Regions from separate parts of the Pseudomonas sp. I2 genome, predicted to be linked through region 1. Evidence: predicted binding sites of a transcription regulator. Region 1 holds the regulator's gene; each other region holds the start of a gene.
What was found. Region 1 encodes sigma-54, which starts transcription at its own class of promoters, with help from an activator protein. Its sites were predicted from a motif close to ANTGGCATNNANNTTGCTNT; they were not measured.
Positions count from the first base shown of each region.

Region 2: nirB (nitrite reductase large subunit NirB) is a predicted target of sigma-54. The motif match lies at 3,480-3,499, and genes of this name have one in related genera.
Region 3: WCE05_RS22660 (CmpA/NrtA family ABC transporter substrate-binding protein) is a predicted target of sigma-54. The motif match lies at 1,949-1,968, and genes of this name have one in related genera.
Region 4: flgB (flagellar basal body rod protein FlgB) is a predicted target of sigma-54. The motif match lies at 4,811-4,830, and genes of this name have one in related genera.

Region 1 is NZ_JBCGFQ010000002.1:40,153-47,229, forward strand. It holds gene lptA (lipopolysaccharide transport periplasmic protein LptA) at 1-506, shown strand, start outside; gene lptB (LPS export ABC transporter ATP-binding protein) at 512-1,237, shown strand; gene WCE05_RS01280 (RNA polymerase factor sigma-54) at 1,414-2,907, shown strand; gene raiA (ribosome-associated translation inhibitor RaiA) at 2,985-3,293, shown strand; gene ptsN (PTS IIA-like nitrogen regulatory protein PtsN) at 3,306-3,770, shown strand; gene rapZ (RNase adapter RapZ) at 3,773-4,627, shown strand; gene WCE05_RS01300 (HPr family phosphocarrier protein) at 4,648-4,920, shown strand; partial or broken gene WCE05_RS01305 (transcriptional regulator) at 5,237-5,362, shown strand; gene WCE05_RS01310 (ZIP family metal transporter) at 5,408-6,301, opposite strand; gene WCE05_RS01315 (superoxide dismutase) at 6,313-6,924, opposite strand; gene WCE05_RS01320 (DUF2753 domain-containing protein) at 6,926-7,077, opposite strand, start outside.
Region 2 is NZ_JBCGFQ010000004.1:68,333-75,409, forward strand. It holds gene WCE05_RS03395 (molybdopterin-dependent oxidoreductase) at 1-3,379, shown strand, start outside; gene nirB (nitrite reductase large subunit NirB) at 3,651-6,203, shown strand; gene nirD (nitrite reductase small subunit NirD) at 6,203-6,562, shown strand; gene pcaQ (pca operon transcription factor PcaQ) at 6,615-7,077, shown strand, end outside.
Region 3 is NZ_JBCGFQ010000058.1:15,503-22,579, reverse strand. It holds gene WCE05_RS22670 (ribosome modulation factor) at 542-757, shown strand; gene WCE05_RS22665 (quinone-dependent dihydroorotate dehydrogenase) at 856-1,881, opposite strand; gene WCE05_RS22660 (CmpA/NrtA family ABC transporter substrate-binding protein) at 2,011-3,225, shown strand; gene WCE05_RS22655 (ANTAR domain-containing response regulator) at 3,237-3,812, shown strand; gene WCE05_RS22650 (NarK/NasA family nitrate transporter) at 4,185-5,396, shown strand; gene WCE05_RS22645 (bifunctional protein-serine/threonine kinase/phosphatase) at 5,406-7,067, shown strand.
Region 4 is NZ_JBCGFQ010000021.1:33,054-40,130, reverse strand. It holds gene WCE05_RS12755 (flagellar brake protein) at 177-920, opposite strand; gene WCE05_RS12750 (flagella synthesis protein FlgN) at 1,001-1,468, opposite strand; gene flgM (flagellar biosynthesis anti-sigma factor FlgM) at 1,516-1,830, opposite strand; gene flgA (flagellar basal body P-ring formation chaperone FlgA) at 2,042-2,794, opposite strand; gene WCE05_RS12735 (chemotaxis protein CheV) at 2,861-3,790, shown strand; gene cheR (protein-glutamate O-methyltransferase CheR) at 3,840-4,667, shown strand; gene flgB (flagellar basal body rod protein FlgB) at 4,876-5,283, shown strand; gene flgC (flagellar basal body rod protein FlgC) at 5,286-5,729, shown strand; gene flgD (flagellar hook assembly protein FlgD) at 5,745-6,443, shown strand; gene flgE (flagellar hook protein FlgE) at 6,476-7,077, shown strand, end outside.

The sequences.
Region 1 (7,077 bases):
TCCCCCTTCTGCTCAGCCTGGGCGCGGCACTGGGAAGCGCGAGCGCCTTGGCCCTGCCGAACGACCGTGACCAGCCCATCCGCATCCAGGCCGACAACGCCCACCTGGATGACAAGCAGGGCGTTGCCACCTACACCGGCGACGTGATCATCACCCAGGGCTCGATGATGATCAAAGGCAATACCGTGACCATCACCCGCGCCGCCTCCGGCGATATCGACGTGGTCACCTCGGTGGGCAACCTGGCCTACTTCGAGCAGCAGCAGAGCGCCGCCAAGCCCGACAAGATGAAGGGCTGGGCCGTGACCATCCAGTACCAGGCGCTGAAGGACATGGTGATCCTCACCGACCGCGCCAAGGTCGAGAACGAAGGCAACACCACCGAGGGCGAGAAGATCGTCTACAACACCAAGACCCAGGTGGCTACCGCCGGTCGCGGTGGCAACGTGACCTCGCCGCGTCAGCGCATCGACATGGTGATCCAGCCGAAGAAGAAGGCCGAGTAAATCAGATGGCAACCCTCAAAGCCCAGCACCTGGCCAAGAGCTACAAGGGCCGCCAGGTCGTCCGCGACGTCAGCCTGTCGATCGACAGCGGCCAGATCGTCGGCCTGCTCGGTCCCAATGGCGCCGGCAAGACCACCTGCTTCTACATGATCGTCGGGCTGGTCCAGGCCGACCAGGGCCGCGTGCTGATCGACAGCCTCGACGTCAGCCACCAGCCCATGCACGGCCGCGCCCGTGCCGGTATCGGCTACCTGCCGCAGGAAGCCTCGATCTTTCGCAAACTGTCGGTGGCCGACAACATCATGGCCATCCTCGAGACCCGCAAGGATCTGGACCGTGACGGCCGACGCAAGGAACTGGAAAGCCTGCTGCAGGAGTTCCACATCAGCCACATCCGCGACAACCTCGGCATGAGCCTCTCCGGTGGCGAACGCCGCCGTGTCGAGATCGCCCGTGCGTTGGCCACCGCGCCGAAGTTCATCCTGCTGGACGAACCCTTCGCCGGTGTCGACCCGATTTCCGTAGGCGATATCAAGCAGATCATCCACCACCTCAAGGCCAAGGGCATCGGCGTGCTGATCACCGACCACAACGTGCGCGAAACCCTTGATATCTGCGAAACCGCCTACATCGTCAATGATGGCCAGCTGATCGCCGAAGGCGACGCCGAGACCATCCTGGCCAACGACCTGGTCAAGGAGGTTTACCTGGGCCACGAGTTCCGGCTCTAACGCTAGGAGTCTGCCCGGAGCACTGGCACAGGCGCCCGAGAAGGGCTTAAGTGATACAGTGCTCTAGGCAAACGCTACAATTTAAGGCATAAAACTTGCTTGAAGTTGGCGCCCCGGCGCCCTCTCTGTAGTGGATGGCGCATGTGCGCCGGCGAACAAGGTATTTAGCCCCTGCCATGAAACCATCGCTCGTCCTAAAAATGGGCCAGCAACTGACGATGACCCCGCAGTTGCAACAGGCTATCCGTCTGCTTCAGCTCTCCACCCTGGACCTTCAGCAGGAAATCCAGGAAGCGCTGGAGTCCAACCCGATGCTCGAACGTCAGGAAGACGGCGACGACTTCGACAACAGCGACCCGATGGCCGACAACGCCGAGAGCAAACCGGCCAGCGAACCCCAGGACAGCAGTTTCCAGGAAAGCACGGCCAGTGCCGACAACCTGGAGGATGGCGAATGGAACGAGCGCATCCCCAACGAGCTGCCGGTGGACACGGCCTGGGAGGACATCTACCAGACCAGCGCCAGCAGCCTGCCCAGCAGCGATGACGACGAGTGGGACTTCACCACCCGCACGTCGATCGGCGAGAGCCTGCAAAGCCACCTGCTGTGGCAACTGAACCTGGCGCCGATGTCCGACACCGACCGCCTGATCGCCGTCACCCTCATCGACAGCATCAACGGCCAGGGCTACCTGGAAGACAGCCTCGAGGAAATCTGCGCCGGCTTCGAGCCAGAGCTGGATATCGAGCTGGATGAAGTCGAGGCGGTGCTGCACCGTATCCAGCAATTCGAGCCCGCCGGCATCGGCGCACGCAACCTGGGCGAATGCCTGCTGCTGCAACTGCGCCAACTGCCAGCCAGCACGCCGTGGATGGCCGAAGCCCAGCGCCTGGTCACCGACTTCATCGACCTGCTCGGCAGCCGCGACTACAGCCAGCTGATGCGCCGCATGAAGCTCAAGGAAGACGAACTGCGCCAGGTCATCGAGCTGGTGCAGAGCCTCAATCCGCGCCCGGGCTCGCAGATCGAGTCGAGCGAGCCGGAGTACGTGGTCCCCGATGTCATCGTGCGCAAGGACAACGACCGCTGGCTGGTGGAACTGAACCAGGAAGCGATCCCGCGCCTGCGGGTCAATCCACAGTATGCCGGGTTCGTCCGCCGCGCCGACACCAGCGCCGACAACACCTTCATGCGCAACCAGTTGCAGGAGGCGCGCTGGTTCATCAAGAGCCTGCAGAGCCGCAACGAGACGCTGATGAAGGTCGCCACCCAGATCGTCGAGCACCAGCGTGGCTTCCTCGACCATGGCGACGAGGCGATGAAGCCGCTGGTCCTGCACGACATCGCCGAGGCGGTGGGCATGCACGAATCGACCATTTCCCGGGTCACGACGCAGAAATACATGCACACGCCCCGTGGCATCTACGAACTGAAATACTTTTTCTCGAGCCATGTGAGCACCGCCGAAGGCGGCGAATGCTCGTCCACGGCGATCCGTGCGATCATCAAGAAACTGGTTGCGGCGGAAAATCAGAAAAAGCCATTGAGTGACAGCAAGATCGCTGGTTTACTGGAGGCACAAGGCATCCAGGTAGCCCGTCGCACCGTCGCCAAGTATCGTGAGTCCCTCGGCATCGCACCGTCGAGCGAACGCAAGCGACTGATGTAGCCCCTGGCTGTGCCATAGCGTTTCAGTGGCAGGTGCAATACCTGCCCTTTATGCACGGGCAACAAAGGAGAAGCTGTATGCAAGTCAACATCAGTGGACACCATGTAGAAGTCACCCAGCCGCTGCGTGAGTACGTACTCGAGAAGCTCGCTCGCGTGGAGGGCCACTTCGACAAGATCACCAACGTGCAGGTCATCCTGACAGTCGAGAAGTTGCAGCAGAAGGTCGAGGCGACCCTGCAGATTCCCGGCGGCGAAGTGGTTGCAAACGCCGAAGACAAAGACATGTATGCAGCGATCGACGCCCTGGCTGACAAGCTCGACCGCCAACTGAAAAAACACAAGGAAAAACAGCAAAGCCTGCTGCAAGGTGCAGCCGCCCGCTGATCCCCCTCATCCATGATCCGACTTGAAACCATCCTGACCCCCGGCCGTTCCCTCGTGAACGTGCCGGGCGGCAGCAAGAAGCGTGTGCTCCAGGAAATCGCCACCCTGATCGCCAGGGACGTGACCGAACTGGAAATGGAAGACGTATTCGAGAAACTGGTCGCCCGCGAGAAGCTGGGCTCCACCGGTTTCGGCAATGGCATCGCCATTCCCCACTGCCGGCTCGAAGGCTGCACCGCACCGGTCAGCGCCCTGCTGCACCTGGATGCCCCCATCGACTACGACGCCATCGACGGCGCTCCCGTGGACCTGCTGTTCGTCCTGCTGGTACCGGAAGCCGCCACCGATGCCCACCTTGAACTGCTGCGCCAGATCGCCAGCATGCTCGATCGCAAGGAGGTCCGCGATCGCCTGCGTGCCGCCGACAGCAGCGAGGCCCTGTACCAGGTAGTCCTGGACGCACAGAACGAGCACTGAACATGCGCCTGATCATCGTCAGCGGCCGGTCCGGCTCCGGCAAGAGTACCGCCCTCGACGTGCTGGAAGACAACGGCTACTACTGCATCGACAACCTGCCTGCCGGGTTGTTGCCGCAATTGGCGGAAAATGCGCTGGTCAATACCGAGATGCTGCAACCGAAGGTCGCCGTCTCCATCGATGCACGCAACCTGCCCAGCCATCTGTCGCGATTCCCCGAATTGCTCGAGGAGGCGCGTGCCCGGCATATCCAGTGCGACGTGCTGTACCTGGATGCGGACGAGGAGACCCTGCTCAAGCGCTTCTCCGAGACCCGCCGGCGCCACCCGCTGACCAACGCCGATCGCTCCCTGGCCGAGGCGATCCGCGTCGAGAGCGAACTGCTCGGCCCGATCGCCGACCTGGCGGACCTGAAGATCGACACCACCAGCCTCAACCTCTACCAGTTGCGCGACTCGATCAAGCTGCGCCTGCTCAACCAGCCTGAGCCCGGTACCGCCTTCCTGGTCGAGTCCTTCGGCTTCAAGCGCGGCATGCCTGTGGATGCCGACCTGGTGTTCGATGTGCGCTGCCTGCCCAATCCCTACTGGAAGCCGGAACTGCGTGAGCACTCCGGCCTGGAGCAGCCAGTGATCGACTACCTCGACGCCCAGCCGGATGTCGAGGAGATGTTCCAGGACATCTCCAGCTACCTGCTCAAGTGGCTGCCACGCTTCGCCGCCAGCAACCGCGCCTATGTCACCATCGCCATCGGCTGCACCGGTGGTCACCACCGCTCGGTGTACCTGACCGAACGGCTGGGCCAGCAGTTGCAGCAATCCCTGAAAAACGTCCAGGTCCGCCACCGCGACCTCTAGCCCACAGGACCCGCACCACGATGCCCGCCCGCGAAATCACCATCATCAACAAGCTGGGTCTGCATGCCCGGGCGGCCGCCAAGTTCGTCGGCGTGGCCGGGCGCTTCCCCTGCCAGATCAGGGTGGGCCGCGCACCGGACAAGCTGGTGGATGGCAAGAGCATCATGGCGGTGATGATGCTCGCCGCTGGCAAGGGTACCCAGGTCCACCTGCACACCGAGGGCGAGCAGGATGACGCGGCCATGGATGCATTGGTGGCACTGATCAACAATCGCTTCGACGAAGGCGAATAGCCCCCGGGATTCCCTCGAACCTTTGCGCAACATCTCCTGCCAATTGTCAGGAGCAGGTTCTGTTCGATTGCCTTACCTATATCGGTATGGATTGAAGGCGATCCCATGGAACCACACAAGCAAATCAAGCCTTTGTATTGGGTCGGCAGCAGTAGGAAAGATATTCAGAAACGCCCCGCCGATGTCCAAGATGTCTTCGGTTTTGCCCCGCACTTGGCGCAGGAGGGAGGCAGGCATCCGCAAACGAAGGCCTTGAAAGGCTTCTCAGGCTCGAAGTCGTGGAAGATCATGGCAACAACACCTATCGCGCCGTCTATTCCGCGGCATCAGCGAAACGAAGATGATCGAGTGCCTGGCGCGCCTGGGGCGGGATATACAAATTGTCATCAAGGCCGCCCCGCGCACACGTCGTGAAGGACGCGTGGAAGTGATCTATGCCTGAGCCAACGGCATAAGCAATAAAAGGTACTCCCCACCTTCGCCATGCTCACGACATCGCCGTATCCATCACCATCATCAGGCAGAAGCCGACGCACAGCCCCAGGCTGGCCAAGCGATGATGGCCGTTGCTGCGAGACTCAGGGATGATCTCCTGGGTCACCACCAACAGCATGGCCCCCGCCGCGCAGGCCAGGCCCAGTGGCAGCAGTAGCTCGGCGATGTTCACCAGCCAGGCGCACACCACCGCCGCCAGCGGCTCGACCAACCCGGAAGCGGCCCCGATCAGGAACGCCTTGAAACGTGGCATCCCCGCCCCCGCCAGCACCAGGGCGATCACCAAGCCCTCGGGTACGTCCTGCAGGGCGATACCCATGGCCAGGCTGTCGGCATCGGCCATGCCGCCGCCAGCCGACACACCGATGGCCATGCCTTCCGGGATGTTGTGCGCGATGATGGCAATGACGAACAGCCAGATCCGTGCGGCGATCACCGGCTTGTTCTCGCCACCGACCAAAGCCTCCGGCGAGGCGCCCGACACCTTGAGGTCGACCAGGAACAGGCACAGGGCACCGAACAACAGGCCGAAGCTGATCAGCCCACCGGCGCCCCAAGGGCTGAAGCCAATGGCCTGGGCCGCATCCAGCCCGGGGATGATCAGGGAAAACGCCGTGGCCGCCAGCATCACCCCAGCGCCGAAGCCCAGCAGGGTGTCGGCCAGGGCCACCGGCATGTTGCGGATGACCAGTACCGGCACCGCGCCCAGCGCCGTGCCCAAGGCACACAGCGCTCCGCCCTCGAGGGCGCGCAGCATGCGCGGCTCGAGGTCCAGCCAGGCGATGCCGCGCGCCACCAGCAACGCAGTGCCGACCAACAACAGCAAGGTGCCCAGCGCCAGCCGAAACAGGCGCACACTGCTGACAGACATCACCTCCGAGCGCATACCGGTTCGACTCACTTCAGGGCTTCAAGGTAGCGGCGTTCGACTTCAGCCCAATCGATGACGTTGTAGAACGCACCGATGTATTCCGGACGACGGTTCTGGTACTTCAGGTAATAGGCATGCTCCCAGACGTCCAGGCCGAGGATCGGCGTGTTGCCGTGCATCAAGGGGCTGTCCTGGTTACCGCTGCTCTCCACCACCAGGGTCTTGGCCGGGGTCACGCTGAGCCAGGCCCAGCCGCTGCCGAAGCGGGTCAGCGCAGCCTTGGTGAAAGCCTCCTTGAAGGCCTCGAAGCCACCCAGTTGCTCGTCGATGGCCTTGGCCACCTGGCCCTGGGGCTGGCCACCGCCCTTGGGCGACATCACAGTCCAGAACAAGGTGTGGTTAGCATGGCCGCCGCCCTGGTTGACCACCGCGCCTTGCAGTTGCTCGGGCAGTTGCTTGACCGCGCCCACCAGCTTCTCGACCGGCCATTCGGCCCATTCGGTGCCTTCGATGGCGGCGTTGAGGTTGTTGATGTAGGTCTGGTGGTGCTTGGTGTGGTGGATCTCCATGGTCTGGGTATCGATATGCGGCTCCAGCGCATCGTAGGCATAAGGCAACGCAGGCAAGGTATGGGGCATGTCAATGGATTCCGTAGGCGTGTGAACGATGAATCGGTTCGCGCTGGGCGGCCAGCTCGCTCGCCCCTGGCGCATGGCGATCGAGCAGGCGCTCGGTACGCGGGTACTGGCCGTATTCGGCGATGAACCCCAGCAACTCGGTGTAGGTCCGGC
Region 2 (7,077 bases), on a different contig from region 1:
GGCCCTGCTCAATGGCCTGTTGTACCTGCTACATCAGGACGGCAAGACCGACACCGGCTTCATCGCCCGCCACACCGAGGGCTGGGAGGCGATGCCGGCCTTTCTCGAGGACTACACCCCGGCGCGGGTCGCCGCCATCACTGGCCTGGCCGAGGCCGACATCCGCCAGGCCGCCGAGTGGATCGGCACCGCGGGCGACTGGATGAGCTGTTGGACCATGGGCCTGAACCAGAGCATCCACGGCACCTGGCACACCAATGCGCTGTGTAACCTGCACCTGGCCACCGGCGCCCTCTGCCGTCCTGGCAGCGGCCCGTTCTCGCTGACCGGCCAGCCCAATGCCATGGGCGGGCGGGAAATGGGCTATATGGGGCCAGGCCTGCCGGGGCAGCGTTCGGCGCTGGTCGAGGCCGACCGCGCGTTCGTCGAGCAGCGATGGGGCCTGGCCCCGGGTAGCCTGCGCAACGAGGGCGGCGAGGGTACCGTGGCGCTGTTCGAGCATATGAAAGCCGGTGCGGTGAAGGCCTGCTGGATCATCTGCAGCAACCCGGTGGCCAGTGTCGCCAACCGCCAGCAGGTGATCGATGGCCTGCGCCAGGCGGAGCTGGTGATCAGCCAGGATGCCTTCCTCGACACCGAGACCAACCGTTACGCCGACATCCTCCTGCCTGCCGCCCTGTGGGCCGAAGGGGAGGGGGTGATGATCAACAGCGAGCGCAACCTGACCCTCATGCCCCAGGCCGTCGAGCCTCCCGGCCAGAGCCTGCCTGACTGGCAGATCATCGCCCGTATCGCCTGTGCCATGGGTTACGCCGAGGCCTTCGACTACCCCGACGCCGAGGCGGTGTACGACGAGATCCGCCGTTTCTGGAACCCCGCCACCGGCTACGACCTGCGCGGCATCGGCTATCCCGAGCTGCGCCAAAAGCCACGCCAGTGGCCCTGTGCACCGGGGCGCGAGGACGACCGCAGCCCGCTGCGTTATCGCAACGACGGCGTCAGCCAGCAGCTGTTGCGCGACGAGCAGGGCGAGCTGCCGGCGCTGGCGTTCCCCACCGCCAGCGGCAAGGCGCACTTCTTCGCCCGCCCCTGGCTGCCACCGGCCGAACTGCCCGACACGGACTTTCCGCTGGTGCTCAATACCGGGCGCGTGCAGCACCAGTGGCACACCCTGACCAAGACCGGCAAGGTACCGAACCTGAACAAGCTCGAGCCTGGGCCCTTCGTCGAGCTCAACCCCGAGGACGCCAAGCGCCTGGGCATCGCCGACAAGGACCAGGTGGCGATCCGCTCGCGTCGCGGCCAGGCCGTGCTGCCGGCGCGGATCAGCGAGCGGGTGATGCCGGGCAATTGCTTTGCGCCCTTTCACTGGAACGACCTGTATGGCGAGCAACTGGCGATCAACGCCGTGACCTGCGACGCGGTGGACCCTGTCTCGCTGCAACCGGCCTTCAAACACTGCGCCGTGGCCCTGGAGCGGCTCGCGGGAGAACGCATCGAGGCCCTTGAACTGACCCCAGCCATCACCGCGGAGCCTGCCAGCATGCCGACCGCCACCCTGTCCCGCCTGCTTGGCCTGGACACCCTGCCCACGCCCGTCCTGGCCGACGAGGAGCGTCATTACCTGCAGGGCTTCCTGCTTGGCCTGGAGCAGGGCCAGGCCAGGCAGGCGGTGCCGAGCCTGCCGGACGCCGCGCCGCTGTCACCGGCCCAGCGCTTGTTCGTCGATGGCCTGCTGGCCGGCCTGTTCGCGCAGCCGGCGACGCAGTCGGCGGAGCTGCCGGCGGCATTGCCAAAGGCACCGTGCCACCGGGTGCTGTGGGCGTCGCAGACCGGCAACGGCGAAGCCCTGGCCGAACGCTGCGCCCAGCGCCTGCGCGATGCCGGCCTGGCGGTCGAGCTCAGTTGCATGGAGGCGGTCAGCCCTCGTCAGTTGCAAGGGGCCGCCAGCGTGGTGCTGATCGCTAGCACCTTCGGCGACGGCGAGGCCCCCGACAGCGGCGCGGCGTTCTGGCAGGCCTTGCAGGGCGAGGAGGGCAGCCACTGTGCCGAGCTGCCCTATGCCGTGCTGGCCCTGGGCGACTCCAGCTACGCGCAGTTCTGCGGCTTCGGCCGCCGGCTCGACCAGCGCCTTGCCGAACTCGGCGCTCGGCGCCTGCTGTCGCGGGTCGACTGCGAGCCGGAGTTCGACGAGGCCTTCAGCGCCTGGCTCGACGCCCTGCTGCCGGAGCTGGGCAGCCCGGCAGCTCCGCCGGCGCCCCCCGTGTCGGCCCCGGTGTCCCTCTACAGCAAGCAGCAGCCCTGGCCAGCCAGGCTGCTGGAGAACCGCCTGCTCAATGGCCCGGGCGCCAGCAAGGAAACTCGCCAGTTGGTGTTCGACCTCAGCGGCAGCGATTTCACCTACCAGGCTGGGGACGCTCTCGGGGTGTGGCCGCGCAACTGCCCGGCGCTGGTCGAGGAGCTGCTGGCGCTGATGAAGCTCGACGGCCAGACACCGGTCGAGCTCAAGGGCCATCCGGCCATGCCACTGGCGACCGTCCTGGAGCGGCACCTGGAGATCGCCCGGGTCACCCGCCCGCAACTGGAGGTCTTCAGCCGTTGCGCCGACGACCTGCAGCGCCTGCTGCAGCCAGGGCAGGAAGCCGCGCTGGGCGACTGGCTGTGGGGGCGGCAACTGGCCGACGTGTTGCGTGCGTTTCCCCAGGACTTGCCGCTGGCCGACTGGCTGGCCCTGCTCAAGCCGTTGCAGCCGCGCCTGTACTCGATCAGTTCCAGCCCTGCGGCTCATCCTGGGCAGGTCCACCTCACCGTTTCCACGGTGCGCTATGGCACGCGCAAGGGCGTGTGCTCGACCTTCCTCGCCGACCGTGCCGAAGGGCTGGAGGTGGCGATCTTTCCCCAGGTGTCGAAGCACTTCCGCCTGCCGGACGATGACAGCGCCCCGGTGATCATGGTCGGCCCCGGCACCGGCATCGCGCCGTTCCGCGCCTTTCTCGAAGAGCGCCAGGCGCGTGGAGCGAGCGGGCGCAACTGGCTGTTCTTCGGCGAGCAGCACGAGGCGAGCGATTTCTACTACCGCGACCAGTTGCTGGCCTGGCAGGCCAGCGGCCACCTGCGCCTGGACACCGCCTTCTCTCGCGACCAGCAGGCCAGGATCTACGTCCAGCAGCGCATGCTCGAGCAGGGCGCGCAGCTGTGGCGCTGGCTGGAGGAGGGGGCGTATTTCTACATCTGTGGCGATGCCCAGCGCATGGCCAAGGATGTCGATGCCGTGTTGCGCCAGGTGGTGGCCGAGCAGGGCGGCATGAGCGCGGAGGCGGCGGATGCCTATGTCGAGGCGCTGAGCAGGGACAAGCGCTACCGGCGCGACGTGTACTGAAATGCACCGGGATGGGGAGAGGCGCACCGCAATGGTTCGATATCGTCAACGAGCATTCGGTTGCTCCTCCACAGGGGCGCTGCAAGTCCTGGGTTGAGCGCTTGGCACGCTCCCTGCTTTGAGAAGGTTACAACACGCCCCGCCGGTCAACGGCGACCCGCAGGGGCCTCACACTGATGAGTACAGGCAAAGGCGCCTGGAGCTTCGGCTCCAGGCGTTTTTTTTCGTCTTGAGCGCGGGTAGCCCCGCGAACCGTGAGCGAGGATCGGCGATGAAGGCAACAGAGAACGGCGGACAACGGCAACGATTGGTCATCGTTGGCAACGGCATGGTCGGTCATCATTGCATGGCGCAACTGGTCGAGCGCGGTGCCTTGGCGCACTTCGAACTGCGGGTGTTCGGCGAGGAGCGCCAGCACGCCTACGACCGGGTACACCTGTCGGCATACTTCAATGGCAGCGACGCCCAGGCCCTGGCCCTGTGCGAGGCGGGGTACCACGACCGCCATGGCGTGCACCTGCACCTGGGCGAGGCGGTCCTGGAGATCGACCGCGAGCGCCGCGAGCTGGTCACCGCCGAGGGGCGCTACGGTTACGACGTGCTGGTCCTGGCGACTGGCTCCTATCCCTTCGTGCCCTCGATCGAGGGCTCCAGCGGTGCCGCGCGCCTGGTCTACCGGACCCTGGACGACCTCGATGCCATCCGCGCCGCCGCCGGCGAGGCCCGTCGCGGCGTGGTGGTGGGCGGCGGCTTGCTCGGCCTGGAGGCCGCCAACGCGCTCAAGTCCCTGGGCCTGGAAGCCCATGTGGTGGAGTTCGCCCCACGGCTGATGCCGGTGCAACTGGACGGCGAGGGCGGTGCCGCGCTGCGTGCACGCATCGAGGCGCTGGGCGTGGGCGTGCACCTGGCCCGGGCCACCCAGTCGATCACCGCCGGGGAAGACTATCGCTACCGCATGAACTTCGACGGTGGCGAGTCCCTGGAGACCGACCTGATCGTGTTCTCCGCCGGCATCCGGCCCCAGGATGCCCTGGGCCGCGCCTGTGGCCTGGAGATCGCCCCGCGCGGCGGTGTGGTGATCGACGGCGAATGCCGCACCAGCGACCCGCGGATCTTCGCCATCGGCGAATGCGCCTCGTGGAACGGCAGCGTGTTCGGCCTGGTAGCGCCGGGCTACGCCATGGCCCGCAACCTCGCCGCGCGCTTGCTCGGCGAACCTGCCGAGGCCTTCGCTGGGGCCGATATGTCGACCAAGCTCAAGCTGCTGGGTGTCGACGTCGGCTCCATCGGCGACGCCCATGGCGCCACGCCGGGCGCGCGCAGCTACCGCTTCATCGACGAGGCCAATGCCGCCTACCGGCGCCTGGTGGTGGACGCCAGCGGCAAGCGCGTGCTCGGTGCGGTGCTGGTGGGCGACAACAGCTACTACGACACCCTGCTGCAGTACGTGCAGAACGGCATCGCCCTGCCGGTTGACCCAGCGGCCCTGATCCTGCCGCAAGGGGGTGGCGCACCGGCGCTGGGCGCCGATGCGCTACCCGACAGCGCGACGCTCTGCTCCTGCCACAACGTCAGCAAGGGAGCGGTCTGCGCGGCCATCGACAGTGGCTGCACCGACCTGGCGGCGGTCAAGGGCTGCACCAAGGCCGCCACTGGCTGCGGCGGCTGTGCGGCGCTGCTCAAGCAGGTCTTCGAGCACGAGCTGGGAGCCCGTGGCATCGCCGTCGACAAGCGCCTGTGCGAGCACTTCGCCCATACCCGCCAGGAGCTCTATGCACTGGTGCGGGTCGAGGGCATCCGAACCTTCGACGAACTGCTCGCGCGCCATGGCGAGGGCCATGTCGGCTGCGACATCTGCAAGCCGGCGGTGGGTTCGATCCTCGCCTCGTGCTGGAACCAGCCGATCATGGACCCGGCCCTGGTGCCGTTGCAGGACACCAACGACACCTTCATGGCCAACATGCAGAAGAACGGTACCTACTCGGTGGTGCCGCGTATTCCTGGCGGCGAGATCACCCCCGACAAGCTGATCGTGATCGGCCAGGTGGCGAAGAAATACGACCTCTACACCAAGATCACCGGCGGCCAGCGCATCGACCTGTTCGGCGCCCAGTTGCACGAGCTGCCGCTGATCTGGGGCGAGCTGATCGAGGCCGGTTTCGAGACCGGGCACGCCTATGGCAAGTCGACCCGCACGGTCAAGTCCTGCGTCGGCAGCACCTGGTGCCGCTATGGCGTGCAGGACAGCGTCGGCATGGCCCTGCGCCTGGAAGAGCGCTACAAGGGCCTGCGCTCGCCGCACAAGCTCAAGTTCGCCGTGTCCGGCTGCACCCGCGAATGCGCCGAGGCGCAGAGCAAGGACATCGGTGTGATCGCCACCGACAAGGGCTGGAACCTGTACGTGTGCGGCAACGGCGGCATGCGTCCACGGCATGCCGAACTGTTCGCCACCGACCTCGATGACGAAACCCTGGTGCGCCTGATCGACCGGGTGCTGATGTTCTACATCCGCACCGCCGACAAGCTGCAGCGTACCTCGGTCTGGCGCGAGAGCCTGGAGGGCGGCCTGGATTACCTCAAGGCGGTGATCCTCGACGACAGCCTGGGCCTGGCCGCCGAACTGGAGGCGCAGATGCAGCATGTGGTCGACCAGTACGAATGCGAGTGGGCCAACGCCCTGAAAGACCCCGAGAAACTCAAGCGTTTTCGTACCTTCGTCAACGACCGGCGCGCCGACCCGGACGTGCATTTCGTCCGCGAGCGCGAGCAGCGCCGGCCCGTTGCCCCCCTGCACCTGATCCCCACCATCGAGGAGGCTGTCTGATGAACCTGTCCAATGCCGCTGTCGTCCAACAACCCAACTGGCAGGCGGTCTGCCATGTCCAGGACCTGGTCGCCGATTCCGGCGTGGTGGTCTGGCACGAGGGCGCCCAGGTGGCGCTGTTCTACCTGCCGGGGCAGGCGCAGCCGCTGTACGCCATCGACAACCGTGACCCGCGTTCGGGGGCCAATGTCATCGGCCGTGGGCTGGTGGGCAGCCTGCAGGGCGAACTGGTGGTCGCCGCGCCCTTGTACAAGCAGCATTTCAGCCTGGAAAGCGGGCGCTGCCTGGAGGACCCGACCCAGGCGCTGCGCGTGTGGCCGGTGCGTTTGAAGGGCGAGGCGGTGGAGTTGGCGGTCTGAACGATTCAGCCTGCTCTTGCAGCGTACGGTGCGACGCTGCAAGCTGCCGGGCATGAACCTCGATACCCGTATCAAGTATCGCCACCTGCTGTGTTTCCTGGAGATTGCCCGGCAGGGCAGCCTGGCCAGGGCGGCCGACATGCTGGCGATCAGCCAACCGGCGATTTCCAAGACCCTCAAGGAGCTCGAGGACCTGCTCGAGACGCGGCTGTTCGAGCGTTCCCGCCAAGGGGTCGAGCTGACCCCGGCGGGGGTGCGCTTCATGCGCTATGCCGGGCCCAGCGTGCAAGCCCTGCGCGATGGTGTGAGCACCCTGCGCGGCGAGGCCCGGGTGCCGTCGCAGGTGCGCATCGGCGTGTTGTCGACGGTCGAGAGCCTGCTGATGCCCGAGGTGCTGTGTCGCCTGCACCAGCGGCACGAGGCCCTGGTGGTCGGCGTGGTGACCGGTGCCAGCGCCCAGTTGCTCGGGCAGTTGCGCCTGGGCGAGCTGGAACTGGTGGTCGGGCGCATGACCG
Region 3 (7,077 bases), on a different contig from region 1:
AGAGCCTTGGGCTGAGTGAGTGACAGGGCGACGCATCGCCCCGCCGATGTTTGCCCGAACGCCCTTCCAGCAGGCGTCCGAGTGGCCTTGCCCGTCTTCGGGAAGCGCCAGGCCGCCTGATCGACATACCCTCCGCCCGTGGCGAAAGCAGGTTAGATCGTCAGGCAGTACGAAAATTTCCGGCGGCGAAGCAGCCGATGTGACCCTTCGTCGCATTACCTATTATTACCGTCATCCTCCAGCAGCACTGGCCAAATGACGCCAAGGGGCATTAAACCCTGATCATAGCGGGCTCAACGGCAAATAAAGTTGAGTCGCATTTATTTACTTATCCTCTGACCCTCGGAAAGGTTACGTCCTTATGACAAATCGATCATTCACAGTGTGACGCGCTTTGGTTAGAACTCCTCTTAGGCCGTCTCGCAACGGGACGGCACTTCTGCTCGCCACGCCGGCAGCGAGCGCATACCGGCAGAAAGATTCTGCCCGGCCTCGGAGAGGCCGACGGGACATTACAGTCAACAAGTGAGGGCAACACCCTATGAGAAGACTTAAGCGTGATCCGTTGGAAAGAGCATATTCACGTGGCTACCAGTATGGGGTCACCGGCAAATCCCGCGAGCTTTGCCCCTTCAACCTGCCATCCGTTCGCCAAGCCTGGATCAATGGCTGGCGTGAAGGACGGGGCGACAACTGGGACGGTCTGACCGGCACCGCTGGTATCCAGAGACTCAACGAAAATCACGCCGTTGGCTGAGCGAGGACACTGAATTCGAGTCACCATGCACGCCCTATCCGGGCGGCGGGCTGAGGCCCAGGGGCCCCTTCGAGGGGCCCTTTTTTATGCCCGCCGCTTTACTGGCGCGGCATCGCCGCAATGGCATCGACCGCTTCGCGGATCAATGCCGGCCCCTTGTAGATGAACCCCGAGTAGATCTGCACCAGGCTGGCGCCTGCGGCGATCTTCTGCGCCGCATGCCGGCCTTCGGTGATCCCTCCAGCGGCGATGATCGGCAGCTTGCCGCCCAGCTCGCCCGACAGCACCTTGACCGTATGGGTACTCTTCTCCAGCACCGGCGCACCGGACAGGCCACCCGCCTCGTCGCCGAACGGCAGGCCCTCGACACCCTCGCGGCCCAGGGTGGTGTTGGTGGCGATCACCGCATCCATGCCCGACTCCAGCAAGGCCGAGGCGACCAAGGCGGTTTCCTCGTCGGTCATGTCCGGGGCGATCTTGATCGCCAGCGGCACACGCTTGCCGTGCTCGAGCGCCAGTTGCTCGCGCCGCGCCGCCAGGGCATCGAGCAGTTGCTTGAGCGAATCGCCGAACTGCAGGGTGCGCAGGCCCGGCGTGTTGGGCGAGCTGACATTGACGGTGATGTAGCTGGCCGCGCCGTAGACCTTCTCCAGGCAGATCAGGTAGTCATCCACCGCACGCTCGACCGGGGTATCGAAGTTCTTGCCGATGTTGATGCCCAGCACACCGTCGTAGCGTGCGGCCCGTACCCGTGCCAGGAGGTGGTCGACGCCCAGGTTGTTGAAGCCCATGCGGTTGATGATCGCCGTCGCTTCCGGCAGGCGGAACAGCCGCGGCCGAGGGTTGCCCGGCTGTGCGCGCGGCGTCACGGTACCGATCTCGACGAAACCGAACCCCAGCTGGGCGAAACCGTCGATGGCCGCGCCGTTCTTGTCCAGGCCCGCGGCCAGGCCCACCGGGTTGGCGAAGTTCAAGCCCATGACCGTCACCGGCAAAGCCGCCGGCTGCTTGCACAGCAGGCCATTGAGGCCGAGGCGGCCACCGGCGCCGATCAGGTCCAGGGACAGGTCGTGGGAGGTTTCCGGGGAAAGCTTGAACAGCAGCTGGCGGGCCAGGGTATACATGGGCGGGCAAGACTCGCGGTGAGTGAGGGGATGGATTATAGCCAGCACGTCGCCCGGGCGACAGGGCCCTGGCACATGGGTTGCTTCGTCAGGCACAACGACAGCCTATCGAGCAACGGCGAGAACTCCGTGAATACACACTTTCCAAGCATGCCCCTGGCCTGGGTCAACGGCAGCGACGCGCCGGAAAAGACCAGCCTGGACATCGGCTTCATGGCCCTGACCGATTGCGCATCGGTGGTGGTGGCCGCCACCCAGGGCTTCGCCCAGTTCCACGGCCTGACCCTCAACCTCAAGCGCCAGGGGTCCTGGGCCGGCCTGCGCGACAAGCTGGTCAGCGGCGAACTCGACGCCGCCCACTGCCTGTACGGCCTGGTCTATGCCGTGCACCTGGGCATCGGCGGCGTACCGGCCCGCGACATGGCCGTGCTCATGGGCCTGAACCAGAACGCCCAGGCCATCAACCTGTCCCCGGCCCTGCAACGCCGGGGCGTGACCAGCCCTGAAGCACTGGCGCGCCTGGTGCACCAGCATGGCGCGCGCCTGACCTTCGCCCAGACCTTCCCCACCGGCACCCATGCCATGTGGCTGTACTACTGGCTGGCCAGCCAGAGCATCCACCCGCTGCGCGACGTGCACAGCGTGGTGGTGCCGCCGGCGCAGATGGCCGCGCATGTCCAGGCCGGGCGCATCGATGGGTTCTGCGTCGGCGAGCCGTGGTCCGCCGACGCCGTGGCCAAGGGCCAGGGCTTCACCCTGGCCACCAGCCAGTCGATCTGGCCGGACCATCCGGAAAAGGTGCTCGGTTGCGCCCGCGCCTTCGTCGAGCAGTACCCCAACAGCGCCCGCGCCCTGGTCAAGGCCATCCTCGCCGCCAGCCGCTTCATCGAACAAAGCCAGGAAAACCGCCGAGGCACTGCCCAACTGCTCAGCGGCAAGGCATACCTGGACACCTCGCTGTCGAGCATCGAGGCGCGGCTGCTCGGCGACTACCAGGACGGCCTGGGCAACCAGTGGCACGACCGCCACGCCCTGCGGCTGTTCGACCAGGGCCGCGCCAACCTGCCCTACCTGTCCGACGGCATGTGGTTCATGACCCAGTTCCGCCGCTGGGGCCTGCTGCACGACGACCCCGACTACCTCGGCGTGGCCCGCCAGGTCCAGCAACTGGCGCTGTACCGTGAGGCGGCCACGGCGCTCGGCGTGCCGTGCGACGACTCGCCCATGCGCAGCAGCCTGCTGCTCGATGGCATCCACTGGGACGGCAGCGATCCCCACGGCTATGCCCGTGGTTTCCGCCTGCATGCCCTGGACGAGGCGCACGACGTGCGCGCCGGTCTGTGAGGGGGACGAACATGCTGCGCATCCTGCTGATCGACGACACGGAAAAGAAAGTCGGCCGCCTCAAGGCCGCGCTGATCGAAGCCGGCTTCGAGGTGATCGAAGCCACGGGCCTGACCATCGACCTGCCCACCTGCGTCGAAACGGTGCATCCGGACGTGGTGTTGATCGATACCGAGTCACCGGGCCGGGACGTGATGGAACAGGTGGTGCTGGTCAGCCGCGACCGCCCCCGGCCCATCGTGCTCTTTACCGACGAACATGACCCAGGGGTGATGCGCCAGGCCATCCAGGCCGGCGTCAGTGCCTACATCGTCGAAGGCATCCAGGCGGTGCGCCTGCAGCCGATCCTCGACGTGGCCATGGCCCGCTTCGAGAGCGACCAGGCGCTCAAGGCCCAACTGCTGGCCCGCGACCAGCAACTGGCGGAGCGCAAGCGCATCGAGCAGGCCAAGGGGTTGTTGATGAAGATGAAGGACTGCAACGAGGAACAGGCCTACACCTTGATGCGGCGCCAGGCCATGAGCCGCCAGCAGAAGCTGATCCAGGTGGCCGAGCAGATCATCGCCATGCATGAAATGCTCGGCTGAAGCCAGGGCCCCGAGGATGTGAGCCCAGCCTCGAGCCCCCCGGGGCCGCTTCGTGGGCAAGCGCCCACAGAGAGGGCGAGTCGATCACAAATGATGCGGTTTGCAGGGGCGTGTGGGAGCGGGCTTGCCCGCGATGGGGCGCGAAGCGGCCCTAGGATCACCCGTTGCCAGCATTCACAGACTCGCCCTCAACCCAACACAAGTTGGCCCGGCTCTTGCTGAACGATACCCACAGGTAGCCAACGGCGGTTGCCCCACTCCCGACAAAGACGTCGCTCCCCCTCCACCTCGGTGGACAGGGAAGCGGCGTCTTTTTCGTTCCGCCCTGCGCAGGCAGGGCATGACTACCGCTGCAACCGCGCGAGGTGTTCGATGAGTACGAGCTTCTGGAAATCCGGGCATGTGCCCACCCTGTTTGCCGCGTTCCTGTACTTCGACCTGAGCTTCATGGTCTGGTACCTGCTCGGCCCTCTGGCGGTGCAGATCGCCGCCGACCTGCAACTGAGCGCCCAGCAACGGGGCCTGATGGTCGCCACACCGATCCTCGCGGGCGCGATACTGCGTTTCGCCATGGGCCTGCTGGTCGATCGCCTGTCGCCGAAGACCGCCGGCCTGATCGGCCAGGTGGTGGTCATCGTCGCCCTGGCCTGTGCCTGGCAACTGGGCGTGAACACCTATGAACAGGCCCTGCTGCTGGGCGTGTTCCTCGGTTTCGCCGGTGCCTCGTTCGCCGTGTCGCTGCCCTTGGCCTCCCAGTGGTATCCACCGCAGCACCAGGGCAAGGCCATGGGCATCGCCGGGGCCGGCAACTCCGGCACGGTGTTCGCCGCCCTGCTGGCGCCCGCCCTGGCCGCAGGCTTTGGCTGGAACAATGTGTTCGGCTTCGCCCTCGTGCCGTTGCTGCTGACCCTGGCGCTGTTCGCCCTGCTCGCCCGCAACGCGCCACAGCGCCCCAAGCCCAAGGCCATGGCCGACTACCTCAAGGCCCTCGGCGATCGCGACAGCTGGTGGTTCATGTTCTTCTACAGCGTCACCTTCGGCGGCTTCATCGGCCTGGCCAGCGCCCTGCCCGGCTACTTCAGCGACCAGTACGGCCTGAGCCCGGTCACCGCCGGCTACTACACCGCCGCCTGCGTGTTCGCCGGCAGCCTGATGCGCCCGCTGGGCGGCGCCCTGGCCGATCGCTTCGGCGGTATCCGCACCCTGCTGGCCATGTACAGCGTGGCTGCAGTGTGCATCGCAGCGGTGGGTTTCAACCTGCCCAGTGCCACTGCCGCCCTGGCCCTGTTCGTCAGCGCCATGCTCGGTCTGGGCGCCGGTAACGGCGCAGTCTTCCAGCTGGTGCCGCAGCGCTTTCGCCAAGAGATCGGGGTGATGACCGGACTGATCGGCATGGCCGGCGGTATCGGCGGCTTCCTCCTGGCCGCCGGCCTCGGCGCCATCAAGCAGCATACCGGTGACTACCAGCTGGGCTTGTGGTTGTTCGCCAGCCTGGGCCTGCTGGCCTGGTTCGGCCTGTACGGTGTCAAGCAGCGCTGGCGCACCACCTGGGGCTCGGCGGCCGTCACCACGGCCCGCATCTGAACGCCGCCCATGGACTTGCGACTGAACTTCGCCCAGGCCAGCGCCACCGGGCCGCGCGTGGAAAACCAGGACGCCCTGCGCCTGGTCACGCCGGCAGCGGAGCTGGCCGCCAGCAAGGGCTACCTCTTCGCCCTCGCCGACGGCGTCAGCCAGTGCGCCGACGGCGGCCTGGCGGCACGGGCCAGCTTGCAGGCGCTGGCCCTGGACTACTACGCCACCCCGGCGACCTGGAGCGTGGCCCAGGCCCTCGATCGCCTGCTGCTGGCACAGAATCGCTGGCTGCGCGCCCAGGGCAACGGCCAGCCCCTGCTGACCACCCTCACCGCCCTGGTGTTGCGCGGGCGCCGCTTCACCCTGGCGCACGTCGGCGATTGCCGCGCCTACCGCTGGCACGACGACCAGTTGCAATGCCTGAGCGAAGACCATGTCTGGGACCAGCCCGGCATGCAGCATGTGCTCAAGCGTGCACTGGGCCTGGACCAGCACCTGCTGGTCGATTACCTGGAGGGCGAGCTGCGCCACGGCGAATGTTTCCTGCTGCTGAGCGATGGGGTGTGGGCAAGCCTGGGGGACCAGCGCATCCGTTCGCTGCTGCGCGAGCAGAGCGACCTGCAGGAGGCCGCCGACACCCTGGTCGCCACGGCCCACCGCTGTGGCAGCCAGGACAACGCCAGCGCCCTGCTGGTGCGGGTCGAACAGCTCGGCCCGACGAACCTCGGCGACACCCTGGCGCAGTTGCAGCAATGGCCGATCCCGGCCGCGCTGCGCCCAGGTCAGTCGCTCGATGGCTGGCACATCGAGGCCTTGCTGTCGCGCAGCCAGCAATCGGTGCTCTACCGCGCCCGTGACAGGCAGGGGCAAGCCTGGCTGCTCAAGACCCTGCCCGCCCACCAGGAAGGTGCCGCCCAGCGCCTGCTGCTGGAAGAGTGGTTCCTGCGCCGGGTCAGCGGCCGACACTTCCCCGAGGTGCATGCCGCCAGCCAGCGCCAGCACCTGTACTACCTGATGCGCGAGTATCCCGGCCAGACGCTGGCCGCCCTGCTGGCCGAGCACGGGCCGCTGTCGTTGGCGCGCTGGCTCGAAGTGGCGCGCCAGTTGCTGCAGGCCGTGGGCATCCTGCACCGGCGCAACCTGCTGCACCGGGACATCAAGCCAGACAACCTGCACCTTGGCGACGACGGCCAGTTGCGCCTGCTGGACTTCGGCCTGGCCTACTGCCCGGGCCTGTCCGAGGATACGCCGCACCTATTGCCCGGCACGCCGTCGTTCATCGCCCCGGAAGCCTTCGAAGGCCAGCCTCCCAGCCCGCGCCAGGACCTCTACGCAGCCGGCGTGACCCTGTACCACCTGCTGACCGGCCACTACCCCTATGGCGAGATCGAAGCCTTCCAGCGCCCGCGCTTCAGCCACCCGGTGAACCCAGCGCGCTATCGCCCCGATGTGCCGGAGTGGCTGCAGCACAACCTGCAGCAGGCGGTGGCCGCAGACCCCGGCCAACGCTTCGAAACCGCCGAACAATGGCTGCTGCTGCTCGAGCGCGGCGACCGCCAGGACTTGCCCGGGCGCCCTCGCCCCCTGCTGGAACGCGAACCACTGAAGACCTGGAGAACCCTGGCGCTGCTTTCCCTGCTGCTGAACCTGATCGTGCTGTTCGCCCTGTTCAAGGGCTGAACGGTGCCTG
Region 4 (7,077 bases), on a different contig from region 1:
GGCCCTTCGCGGGCAAGCCCGCTCCCACAAGTACGCTGCAAACCTCAAGGAGTGCACGATCCTGTGGGAGCGGGCTTGCCCGCGAAGGGCTGCAAAGCAGCCCCAATCGATGTCACATCAGACTTAAGTGAACAGCATTAACCCGGGCAGGTGGCGTTTTGCTCAGCGTACAAGCCTCAATAATCGTCCTTGTCGAACCGCCGCGCTTCGCGCTGCAACTGGTACACGAAGCTCTCGACCTTACGCTGCATCTGCCCGTTGAGGTTGTGGAAGCGCACCCCGGCGAAGGTGGTGTTGAAACGCTCCTCGAAATGCAGGTGGCGCAGCTCCACCATGACCTGCGACATGCCCAGTGGGCCACTGGCGCCGAAGCGCTCATAGACCTGGCCCAACTGCAGGCGTTCGCCAACGTTACCGTCGAAACGCAACTTGCAGCCGGTGGCGGAGATGTCCAGCAGCTTGCCGCGCAGGGCGCCGTTGCCCTTGAGCTTGTCACCGTCGAGCACCACGTCGACCAATTGCGACAGCTTGAGCGCGGCCCGGAAGGCGTTGCGCCGCTGGTGGTAGGTCACCTCGGTGGGCAGGGGGCCACGGTAGCAGCGGTGGCCGTCGATTTCGCCGATGCGCAGCGGGGTGTCGCATTCCCAGGCGATGCGTACACCCTCATGGAAGCCTTCGACGCGGAACGGTTCGCCGTTCTCTATGTATTTCTCGCCATCACGCGGGATCATTTCGTCCAGCGCCAGGGTATTGCCGTCACGGTCCACCTGAACCACGTAGCTCTGGAAGCGTTGGCTACGTTCATGGAAGGTGATGATCAGCGGATCGTGGCTATCCAGCAGCTGGCGCAGGTTGGCTGCGATCTCCAAAGGAGTGGTGAGCACCTTTGGCGGCTGGGGAGCATCGGACTCATTGAACACGGGTTATCAATCTCCAGGCAAAAACGACACACGCAAGTAACGGCATTTTGCCAGTATGTTCCGTGCCTTGATAGAAATAATCACACTTGGCTGAGCGCCCGGGGCTTGGCCAGTGGCGAGGTGGCGCCACGGCTGTCGTAGAGCGACGGAGAATCGCCGCCCATGAGGATCCTGATCTGGTTGGCCGTGGCGTGCTGCTGCACCTGGATGATCCGCCCGTTGGTCTCGTTGACCTTCTGGCAGGCATCCATCAGTTGGCTGAGCACGTCGAGCTGCTGCAGCAACACCGCGCCGTTGGGCGATTGCGCGGCCAGTGCCTGCACGCCGGCACGATCGGCGCTCAGGCCGAGGCTGGTGAGCAGGTGGTTGCGCCGCTGCCCTTGCTGTTCGAGCAAGGCGATCAACGACTGCTTGCGTGCCAGGATGTGCTCCAGCATCGCCATGTCCCGGCCGTGCAGGGCGACCGCTTCGTTCTGGAGCAGTTCGAGCAGTTGCTGGGTTGGCGCGATGTCGTTTTCGATCAGTTGCAGCAGGGTGATGTCGTGCATGGCTGGCTCTTGGCGTGTGGCGTCCTTGAAGTCAGCGCGCCGGAAGGTCAGCGCTGGGCTTCGAATTCAAGCAGTTTGCTGGCGACCCGGCCGGCATCGACCTGGTAGCTGCCGTCTGCGATCGCCTGTTTCAACTGGGCCACGCGGGCACTGTTGACCTCGGGCTGGTCGCGCAGCTTGTCGCTGATCTTCTGCAACTGCTGGGCCTCTTGGCTGAGGTGTACCGCTTCTCCGCTGACGCTGGAGCGCTTGGGCGCTTCGCTGGTTTCGCCGGCTTTCTCGGCGTTGCCGGCCGCGGTGTTGCCGCGAACGCCGCCCGTGACGGACGGAGAGTTATTCAAACGACTGAAGTCGATGACCATGATCAGAAACCTCTGGGGATTTGGACGCTTGCCATGTTTTCGGCCAACCCGAAAGAAACTTTAGCCGCGAATGCATCGCTGCCCGTCGGCAAGCTCGCACGACCCGTTTTCTGACACAGTTTAGGAAAAGCGGTTCCGCGCCGCCAGCCTTATATCCCCGGCGGTCGGGGCTGCCTTGCAGCCCATCGCCCCCCAATGACAGTTGAAACCGCTACATGGCCACCTCGACCTGCCCCGGCCCGGTCACCCGTGCCTTCACCACGCGCTTGGAGTTCAGGTTGCGCACCCGGATCTGTTCGGACAGGCCGCCCTTGGCCAATGCTTCGCCCGGCATGCGCACGCTCAGGCTGCCGCTGCGGGCGACGATCACGACATGGTCGCCCTTGCGCACCACCTCGGCCTGCTCCAGATGCTGCGGCGTGAGCACCTGGTCGAGCACGGCCGGGCGCAGCAGCTTCATGCCCACGGCCTGCTCCAGGTCGCTGAGGAAACCCTGGTTGAGCGTACCCACGTCGCGCTCGCGCAGGGCCACGTCGTCCTCGCCGATGACGCTTTCGCGCTTGAGCGGACGGGTCATCACCACCACGTCGCGAAACAGCCGCACCTGAGCTGGCACGAACACCGTCCACGGCCCGCTGCCGTTGCAGCGCAGCCGCACCGTGACCCGACCCAGCGGCTGCGCCGGGCTCTCCAGCGAAGCGTCAAGTTGCTGGCTGCACAGCGGCATGCGCAGGCGCGGGTCGAGCGAGTTGACCTGGATCTCGTAGCGGCCTGGTGTCTGGCTGGTGGCCAAGTAGTCCTCCACGGCGAATTCAAGAAACCCTTGGGTGACGCCGATAAGTTGTTCAGGCAAGGTAAACGCATCCGCCAGCGTGCGGGCGCCGGGTGCCAGCAGGCACAGCGCGGCCAGCGAGCCGGTCAGCAGGTGCGTCAATCGTCGGGAAAATGTCGTTTTCGTGTACATGACGCTCAAAAAAGCAAAGCCCGTGCCGATCTGGTACATAGGCTGATACGTATGAAGGAGTCTGGCATGGCTGGTGTTATGGATTCGGTCAACCAGCGCACGCAACTGGTGGGGCAGAACCGCCTGGAGCTGTTGCTGTTCCGCCTCAATGGCGATCAGCTCTACGGCATCAATGTGTTCAAGGTCCGGGAGGTGCTGCAGTGCCCGGAGCTGACGCTGTTGCCCAAGTCCCACCCGGTGGTGCGCGGCGTGGCCAACATTCGCGGGGCGACCATCCCGATCCTCGACTTGTCGATGGCGACCGGCCTGCCGGCCCTGCAGGAGGAGGCGCGCAACAGCTTCGTGATCATCACCGAGTACAACACCAAGACCCAGGGCTTTCTGGTGCATTCGGTGGAGCGCATCGTCAACATGAACTGGGAGGAGATCCACCCGCCACCCAAGGGCACTGGCCGCGACCACTACCTGACCGCCGTCACCCGGGTGGATGACCGTATGGTGGAGATCATCGACGTGGAGAAAATCCTCGCCGAGGTCGCGCCTTCCTCCGAGGCGGTGTCGGCTGGGGTGATCGACGCCGAGGTGCAGGACAAGGCGGTGCTGCTGCGGGTGCTCACGGTCGATGACTCGTCCGTGGCGCGCAAGCAGGTCAGCCGCTGCCTGCAGACCGTCGGTGTCGAGGTGGTGGCGCTCAACGACGGGCGCCAGGCGCTGGACTACCTGCGCAAGCTGGTGGACGAGGGCAAGCGTCCGGAGGAAGAGTTCCTGATGATGATCTCCGACATCGAAATGCCCGAGATGGATGGTTATACCCTCACTGCGGAGATTCGCAGCGATCCGCGCATGCAAAACCTGCACATCCTCCTGCATACTTCCCTGTCGGGGGTATTCAACCAGGCCATGGTCAAGAAGGTCGGCGCCGATGACTTCCTGGCCAAGTTCAAGCCGGACGACCTGGCCCAGCGAGTGGTCGACCGGATCAAGGCGACGCATTGAAACGGCCGGGGCGTGCCCCGGCCTCAGCGATTGAAAAGAGGCGGTAGCCGTGTCTACGGGTAATTTGGATTTCGAACAGTTCCGGGTCTTCCTGGAGAAAGCCTGTGGCATCCTGCTGGGCGAGAATAAGCAGTACCTGGTCTCCAGCCGTCTCAACAAGCTGATGGAGCAGCAGGGCATCAAGACGCTCGGCGAGCTGGTGCAGCGCATCCAGACCCAGCCGCGCGGCGGCCTGCGCGAGCAGGTGGTCGATGCCATGACGACCAACGAGACCCTCTGGTTCCGCGATACCTACCCGTTCGAGGTGCTCAAGAGCAAGGTCATCCCGGAGTTCGTGCGCGGCAACCCGGGCCAGCGCCTGCGTATCTGGTCGGCGGCGTGTTCGTCGGGGCAAGAGCCGTACTCGCTGTCTATGGCCATCGACGAGTTCGAGCGCAGCAACCTCGGCCAACTGAAGATGGGCGCGCAGATCGTCGCCACCGACTTGTCCGGGGCCATGCTGAACAACTGCAAGACCGGCGAGTACGACAGCCTGGCTATCGCCCGCGGCCTGTCCCAGGAGCGCCTGCAGCGCTATTTCGACCCCAGGGGGCCTGGGCGCTGGGCGGTCAAGCCGGCGATCCGCAGCCGGGTCGAGTTCCGCTCCTTCAACCTGCTCGACAGCTATGCCAGCCTGGGCAAGTTCGACGTCGTGTTCTGCCGCAACGTGCTGATCTACTTCTCGGCCCAGGTCAAGAAGGACATCCTCATGCGTATTCACGGCACGCTCAAGCCGGGGGGCTACCTGTTCCTGGGGGCGTCCGAGGCGCTCAACGGGTTGCCGGACCATTACCAGATGGTCCAGTGCAGCCCGGGGATCATCTATCAGGCCAAGTAAAGGGCGGGGTCGCTGTGCAGCCCCGGCTTCATTTCATCCCCCATTGCCGCTTTGCTGACGCCAAGCGGTAAGGCATTGCCGCTTTTCTGGCATTGCCGCCCCCGGCAAACGGCCCGGAGTGCCGGATTCATTGGGTCGCGCATGTTGGCACAGACCTTGCTCAAGCTTGCTCACGATTCTTCCGGTCACCTTCGAAGGTTTCCCCGACATGAGCATCAGTTTCGACAAGGCGCTCGGCATCCATGAAAAGGCCCTGGGCTTTCGCGCCCAGCGCGCCGAAGTCCTGGCCAACAACATCGCCAACGCCGACACGCCCAACTACAAGGCGCGCGACATGGATTTCTCTTCGGTGCTCGCCGCCGAGGCCGAGAAGCAGCAGGGCGGCCGCATCGCCCTGGACCGTACCAACACCCGGCACATCGAGGCCCAAGGCCTGGCCATGGGCGACGATACCCTCAAGTACCGCACGCCGATGCAGCCTTCGATCGACCAGAACACCGTGGACGCGCAGATCGAGCAGTCGAACTACGCGGAAAACGCCATCGGCTTCCAGGCCAGCTTCACCCTGCTCAACAGTAAATTCAAAGGGCTGGTTTCGGCCCTGCGTGGAGAGTGACCATGTCCCTTGCCAGTGTCTTCAACATTGCCGGTAGCGGCATGAGCGCGCAGAACACGCGCCTGAACACCGTCGCCTCGAACATCGCCAACGCCGAGACCGTGTCCTCGAGCATCGACCAGACCTACCGCGCACGCCACCCGGTGTTCGCCACCACCTTCCAGCAAGCGCAGAACGGCGCTGGCCAGTCGCTGTTCCAGGACCAGGGCGAGGCCGGCCAGGGCGTGCAGGTGATGGGTATCGTCGAGGACCAGAGCAACCTCGAGGCACGCTACGAGCCCAATCACCCGGCGGCGAACAAGGACGGCTACGTCTACTACCCGAACGTCAACGTGGTCGAGGAGATGGCCGACATGATCTCCGCCAGCCGCGCGTTCCAGACCAACGCCGAGCTGATGAACACCGCCAAGACCATGATGCAGAAAGTGCTGACCCTGGGTCAGTGATAAGGAATCCCGACCATGGCAGTCGATAGCACAGGTGTGAACCTCAACGATGTTCTCTCGGCGTCGGGCGTGAGCACCGGCACCAAGAAGACCACGCCCGAGAACACCGACAAGAATGCGCTGGGCAAGGATGCGTTCCTGCAGTTGCTCGTGACCCAGATGCAGCACCAGAACCCGCTGGACCCGCAGGACAACGGCGAGTTCATCGCCCAGCTGGCGCAGTTCAGCAGCCTGGAAGGCATCACCACGCTCAACGACACGGTCAACTCGATCGCCGGTGCCCTGGGCTCGTCCCAGGCTCTGCAGGCGTCGTCGCTGGTCGGGCGTTCGGTGGTGGTGCAGAACGACAAGGCGGTGGTCGATACCGCCGAGAGCTTCAACGGCCAGATCGTCGTTCCGCAAGCGATCGGCGAAGCGAAGATCACCATCAAGGACAAGGACGGCAACGTGGTCAAGACCATCGAGCTGGGCGAGCAGAAGGCTGGCTACGCCGACTTCATCTGGGATGGCACCAACGAGAAGGGCGAAAAGGTTGATCCGGGCACCTACAGCTTCTCCGCCACCACCACCGTGGATGGCAAGGCGGTGGAGATGTACACGCTGCTGCCGGCCAAGGTCACCAGCGTCAGCATCAACCCGAGCGGCGAGATGATGCTCAACCTTGCAGGGCTCGGGAAGGTTCCCCTGTCCAGTGTGCAAACCATCGGTATCTAAGGCCGGTTTAACGCGGCACAAGGAGCGAATTCATGTCTTTCAATATCGGCCTTAGCGGTCTGTACGCAGCCAACAAGCAGTTGGACGTCACCGGCAACAACATCGCCAACGTCAACACCATTGGTTTCAAGTCGTCCCGTGCCGAGTTCGCCGATGTCTACGCCGGCGCCAACCGCCTGGGCGTGGGCAAGAACCAGGTCGGCAACGGTGTGCGCCTGGGGGCTGTCTCCCAGCAGTTCGGCCAGGGTGACATCAACAACACCGGCAACGTGCTGGACATGGGCATCCAGGGCCAGGGCTTCTTCGTCCTGTCCGACAACGGCTCGCTGGTCTACACCCGTGCCGGTGCCTTCCAGACCAGCAAGGACAACTACGTGGTCACCTCGGACGGCCTGCGCCTGCAGGGCTACGCCGCCGACTCGACCGGCAAGATCCAGAAGGGCGTGCTGACCGACCTGAAGATCGATACCTCGGCACTGGCACCCAAGGCCACCACCCTGATCGACCAGGGGATCAACCTGAACTCCTCGGCCACCGACATCCCGCTGGAAGTGGATGACGGCACCGGCACCATGATCCCGAACAAACCGTTCGACCCGGCTGACGAGACCACCTACACCAAGTCGTTCCCGAC